2 regions of the Paenibacillus sp. GM1FR genome follow, and region 2 is predicted to be linked to the other one. Evidence: riboswitches for the same ligand, from Rfam matches in the RefSeq annotation. Region 2 holds a riboswitch; the other holds the start of a gene.
What was found. A riboswitch is a leader RNA that binds a small molecule or an ion and turns the genes downstream of it on or off. The one in region 2 is predicted to bind cyclic di-AMP.
Positions count from the first base shown of each region.

Region 1: it holds a riboswitch for cyclic di-AMP, as region 2 does, so the genes downstream of both, PAEAM_RS18825 (C40 family peptidase) here and PAEAM_RS10165 (3D domain-containing protein) in region 2, are expected to answer to the same signal.

Region 1 covers NZ_MKZL01000025.1:18,183-21,335, forward strand. The annotation lists gene PAEAM_RS18820 (GNAT family N-acetyltransferase) at 1-475, opposite strand, end outside; gene PAEAM_RS18825 (C40 family peptidase) at 830-1,300, opposite strand; cyclic di-AMP (ydaO/yuaA leader) riboswitch at 1,304-1,441, opposite strand; gene PAEAM_RS18830 (hypothetical protein) at 1,687-2,538, opposite strand; gene PAEAM_RS18835 (M1 family metallopeptidase) at 2,549-3,153, opposite strand, start outside.
Region 2 covers NZ_MKZL01000011.1:989,347-992,499, forward strand. The annotation lists gene PAEAM_RS10155 (ABC transporter substrate-binding protein/permease) at 1-213, shown strand, start outside; gene PAEAM_RS10160 (amino acid ABC transporter ATP-binding protein) at 200-922, shown strand; cyclic di-AMP (ydaO/yuaA leader) riboswitch at 1,141-1,335, shown strand; gene PAEAM_RS10165 (3D domain-containing protein) at 1,338-2,012, shown strand; gene PAEAM_RS10170 (polysaccharide deacetylase family protein) at 2,120-2,911, opposite strand; gene lpdD (prenylated flavin chaperone LpdD) at 3,065-3,153, shown strand, end outside.

The DNA of each region.
Region 1 (3,153 bases), on a different contig from region 2:
AAACCATACAGTGAAAGGGCTTCAAGCCGCTTGGGGTCTGTCGTTCGTATGTATCCTGGGTGATAAATCCACTCTTCAGATAGACTTGAATGGCACGAGCATTCCAAGTGAGTACTTCCAGATCAATCTCATTCGTGGGATTTCGGCGAATAGCTTCCTGTACAATGGCAGAGACAAAAGCTGTCCCTTGACCCTGACCACACAGCTCTGGATGCATGCCAAGGCCAATCCGGGTTACCCCTTGAAGTGGGAAGTATTGAGCAAACCCACATATACGATCGTTCTGATCCAGGACGATTGCATATTGCTCCTGCCGCAGCTGTGCATCTCCGAATTCCACTTCCAGAGCTTTCATCTGCTCCCAGGGGAGCCAGCTGTAGATATTGTAAGGCGGATCATACTGCCAACTGCAGATAAGCTCCGCATGTTCTTCTCGCATGGGTACAACGTGAAACGTCACAGGGGTTTCCTTCATACACCTGCATGCTCCTTTCCTTGAAACAGAACTCTTTGTCCACTCTACAAAAGAGATGTTCATTTAGCAAGTCTTCCTTCCAAGAAAAAAAATGAAACAAAAGTTCCGGTAATTTCGTTTATATTATAACGGGATGGGTAAAAACATCATAAGGGCACGGACGAACGAACGCAAAATGAACCTGTTGATGTCGCAGGATATGCCCCGAGTATAACTTGCAACATGAATAAGGATTGAAGCACAAAAAAACCGCCGGATACATTCCTGCGGAGAATGTACCGGGCGGTTCTGTTATGCTTCTTGCTTCGTTCCAGTATGGTTAATGGTTACAGCATCATGTTGCTCAGCTTGTCCCTATTCAAGGGCCAGTGATTCATATGCGTCCGTGCTCATAATCCGTTTTGCGCCAACATAACGATTGGCCCAATAGTTTTCACTCAATGCACTGATCGTAACGCCTTTGGAAGAAGAGGAGTGTGCGAACTTTCCATCCCCTACAAAGATACCTACATGAGATACGCCTTTACCTGTTGTATTAAAGAACACCAGATCGCCAGCTCTCATTTCCATGCGGGATACGGAATCGCCCATGTCGAATTGGGAACTGGATTGGCGTGCCAAATCAATACCCAACTTGTCGAATACATACCGGGTAAATCCGGAGCAGTCAAAGCCGTTAAGCGTTGTTCCCCCACTTTTGTATGTAGTTCCCATTGCTGAATCAATTACTGTGTCCATCTTTGAATCTGCGAATGCGCTACCTGCACCAAGCGATAAAGCGAATGTGATGCTAAGTACAGCTGCGGTTAATTTCTTCTTGAACAAGAGATATTCCCCTTCCAATGCCTGCGAGGTTAGCTTAAGGATTCGGTTGAAGGTCCCCTATGATCCCTCTGTAGCAAGATCAATTCACCCATAACTGGTTCCCCCGCTTCCCAGGTGCCAGGAATTTGGCTATGCTAGTTATGCACCTGCGAAATCAAGAAATGACGATTTAATTTTAAGTAGTTACAAATATGAATGTAAAGATTACAAAGTTGTTACTAAAAACTCACTGCGATTATTGTAACAGAGGAGTACGGCTTTGGCAACGTTTAGCAACAAATTTAGCAAAAAAAACCTCGACCTTTGACGGGGAAAGGTTGAGGTTTGCCTATTTATAAGTACATATTAGGCCATGAGTTTAACATGTGATGGTAACAATTTTTAAACTATCTGCTCTCACCTTTGGATATTTTGGACTGCCATAATCGGAAATGGCTGCATATTTTCCACAGACTTAATAGACATCTGGCAAGTGGATACGTCTGTTGTAGTATAAGTCCGGTAAGTCCCGTTAATAACCATGAGGCTGTAGTGAATGCCCCAAAGACGAGCAGGTGTACTCCGCCCAGCAGGAGTGCAATGCCGATTACGGCGATGAGATGACGCAGTGCAATCCAGAGGGCTTTGAGGGTACCGTGAGCCCCCCCTTCTCCTTCTGGTGCCGAAACACCGAACTGCATGTAGAGTATGACATGGTGGATGATCCAACCATATACAATCCAGGCAGCAACATAAGGTATACCAGGCAAAAGTAATTGAAGGGAATGAAATCCGTCCATGAGAATCGAGTAGAGCTTCGGTATGAGCCAGTAGGCGGGCAGAAGTATCAATAATGTACGTATGGTGTGGAGCAGCAGCATCGGTTTCCACAGATTTTTGATTCCGCGGACAAAGGGGATACGCTCTTCTGTAGAATTAAAGTGCTGAAGTGAGTAGAGCAGTCCTGCCTGAATGAGGGGGCTGATCAACATGCGAACCAGCAACATGCCCCCGAGAATCCATAGATAACGATGAACCTCCGGATGGGTAGACAGGTTAAGTTGACTTTCCATTTTGAACAAAAGTGTACTCAGCTCACCGGCATCAGCATCTGGATAGCGAAGGAGCAGTGGGATGACGGCCGATTGTACCATTCGATAGAAGAAATATCCCCAAATGAGTTGATAAAGAAATAAGAGTGCGGCAATGAACATATGCTGACGGACGAGAAACCAGCCTTCACGTATTTTCGCTTTCACCGTTTCCACCTCACCATGACAGACCTCCGAATATGGCTTCTATTAGTTTGGTTACACTCATGCTCCAGCGGGACTTCGCCCGCTCATCCAGTCCGGATTTCAGGAAATTGTTCATATGGCGGTTCTCCAGCACGATCGAGTACAGGGGATCGGTCATGGCCCAGGATACGGGGGATGTGTGAGTTAATTTATACGTGATGCGATCTTCTTTGCCATTCCATTGCTTGGTGAGGATATGCCCGTCTTCAAAAGCAATGCGAACAGGAACGGCGCTGTAATCACTCCCTTTTTTTGCGATCGTCACGGATGACTCGTACAATGTTTGACCGTCTTTCTGTACGGGCGTAATACGAATCTTCTCTACAGCAAAGTCAGCCATCCCATTACCATAGACGTATTGATCAAAATAATCAGACCAGGAAGTGCGGGTCACTTGCTCCACAATTTTTTGAAAATCAGCGGATGTGGGATGTTTGAAACGGTACTTCTTCACATAGGTAGAGAGAATACGCTCCATCTTCTTGGCACCAACTTGATGTTCAATGCCGAGCAATACTAGCTTGCCGCGTGTGTAGACATTGGCTGCATACTCATCCTGTGAATCGAACTTCCAGG
Region 2 (3,153 bases):
AATGAATTCATAACTATCATCAAAGAATCCTCCATTATCTCCGTTATCGGTATGGTGGATATTATGTATCAGGCAAGTGTAGTCAAGAACATTACGTACCAAGGCTTGAGTCCATTTTTGATTGCAGCAGCCATCTACTTTGTAATGACGTTCATTTTGTCCAAGCTGCTGGGACGACTGGAAAGGAAGTTGAGTGCAAGTGATAGACGTTAGACAATTACACAAATCTTATGGAAATAACGATGTGCTTAAGGGCATAAACGTGACGATTGGCAAAGGTGAGGTTGTCGTGGTTATCGGTCCTTCCGGTTCAGGTAAAAGTACGTTCTTGCGTTGTTTGAACCTGCTGGAACAGCCTACCTCAGGAGAGATTGATTTTGAAGGCGTGTCAATCACGGACCCCAAGCATAACATTAACGCAACTCGTGAGAAAATGGGCATGGTGTTCCAGCACTTCAACCTGTTCCCACACAAAACGGTAGAGCAAAACATTACGATTGCTCCGATTAAAGTAAAGAAACAATCCACTCAGGAAGCGGAGAAAATTGCCGCTGATCTGCTTAACACCGTAGGCTTGTACGATAAAAAAGATACATTCCCGAATCAGCTGTCTGGTGGACAGAAGCAGCGGATCGCCATTGCTAGAGCATTGGCCATGCAGCCGCATGTGATGCTGTTTGACGAGCCTACGTCGGCACTGGACCCTGAGATGGTCGGCGAAGTGCTGGATGTCATGAAACGTCTTGCAGAAGGCGGGATGACGATGGTCATCGTAACGCATGAGATGGGTTTTGCACGTGAAGTGGGAGACCGAATCCTGTTCATGGATGGCGGGGTTATTGTGGAAGAGGGAACACCTGATGAGGTGTTTGGAGCACCCAAAAATTCACGTACACGTGATTTTCTTGCGAAAGTACTCTAAACGATGTGATCAAATAGCGTTACTGACTTCGAGTCGGTAACGCTATTTTTTATGGATAATAATGACGTATGGATTCGGAAAAGTAACTATTCTGTTACCAAATGTAAAGGAATCGGGTCAACCAAATTTTCTGAATTAACCAGTATTCTTACAAATGCTTACATGCTAAAAACCATTTGGTAAGAATTACTACAAGTTCAGGTTACAAAATTGTGATATATTGAACTCTGCCGAAACTTCCGGACAGGGAGTGCGGGGGATGTAACGATGCAGATTGTGCAGGGGGAAGATCTACGGCACACTGCTTGGGGTGAATTGGGTACATAACGTTTCAAATGTAACGAATAACCTATAGGGTGGGCTCCTCATCCGAATCCGACAACTAACTTCGCAGGCACAATGAGGGAGGAAGACCATGATTAACAAGAAACGTATAGCCAAAACAGCAGTAGCATTAATGACAACAGCAATGCTCATTCAAGCCGTTCCGGCTCACGCCGATTCAGTTCATGTGGCCAAAGAAGGGGATACCTTCTACACCTTATCAAAACAATATGGAGTAGCACTCAACACGTTGGTTAAAGCAAACAACGACATTTCGGCTTACAACATTTATGGTGGTTTGAAAATTACGATTCCCGGTAAGGCAAACAATGTTGCAGCCGCTGCGGCAACGGAGAGCAAGACCCCAGCCAAAACGGTTACCACAGCAAGTTTGGACGTTAACGCAGATAACAAAGTGGTTCAAGCCTGGGGTAAGACATTCGATTACAGCAAAGCTGTGAACGTAAAAGCAACGGCATACTCTGCAGATCCGTCTGAAAATGGAGGCTGGGGTGCAGTCGATTATTTCGGGAATGACCTTGAACTGGGTACGATTGCGGTTGATCCAAGTGTGATTCCACTTGGAACTAAAGTACTGGTAACTGGTCACAGCCATCCAGGATTGCCAAAACAAGCTTTTGTAGCCACAGCACGTGATGTGGGCGGTGCAATCAAAGGTCACCGGATTGATATCTTCATCCCGGGTAGCAAACAGTCCGTAAGCACATTTGGATTTCAGGATATCGAGCTGTACATTCTGAAGTAGAGAGAAAATAACATTTAAAATGAATTCAAACAGGGTGTCTGCCAGTCGCTAATTCGCGATTGAACAGCACCCTTTTAATATTCTCATTATTTGTTATCACGGTCATCCTAATCTTTGGCCTTTGGCAATCCCAGCATTTCGTCCAAGGTGACCAGTTCATATCCCCGATTACGTAGTTCCTCAATAATTTCAGGCAAAGCCTTAATCGTGCCGTTCAGGTTTGACCCTACACCGCCTCCAGCATGTTGCAGAACGATGGAGCCAGGTTTCACGGCAGACAGGATGTTATCTTTCACCTGTTCCTTTGAAAGGCCTTTCCAGTCCAGGGAGTCTACGTTCCAGTTCACAATGCTATAGTGTTGTTTGGCAGCCCATCTCAGCTGTTCTTCATTAATGTCTCCATAAGGTGGCCGAATCATCTTGGGCGTATAACCCGCCAAACGTTGAATAATATCCCCGGTATGTAAAATTTGTTTGCGAAAGGCATTCATCGACAGCTTACTGAATTCAGGATGATTGTAGCTGTGATTACCAACCATATGCCCTTCCTTAACAATGCGTTTCACCAGATCCGGATGTTTCTCAGCACGACTACCCACGATGAAGAATGTAGCTCTGACATTGTACTTCTTCAATACATCCAGTACTTGTGGAGTAAACCGTGGATCAGGTACATCATCAAAAGTCAGTGCAACCTTCTTGGTTGAAGGACCATTGGTTTTGAACGTATCGGCATATTTTTGACGTAACTGTCCCAATGTCAGTTGTTCTTCTTCTGCAGAATCCGAACCTGATACTGATTCACTTGATGGGCTTGAAACATCCCGCGATGAAACTGGAGCATGATATCCTCCGAGAAAAATAACGATAACCATTAGCATAATGAGGCGTACGCGCATAATAACGGCCTCCTTTTCCAAAATGACGTTCTCCTTGGTATGCCCGGGGGCTCCATAAAATATGCGCAGTGTGAGAAGTTTCATTGTGGATTTAGCTCATGACAGCCATAATTCCTCCATATATAACATATAGAAAAGGATAGGTGGATGGGTATGAGTACATATGATTTGAAATCCATACGTTTACAGGTGATTGAAGCAGGAGAAGATAAGGTTTTTCTCGTTACCGGAGGAAAGGCGCA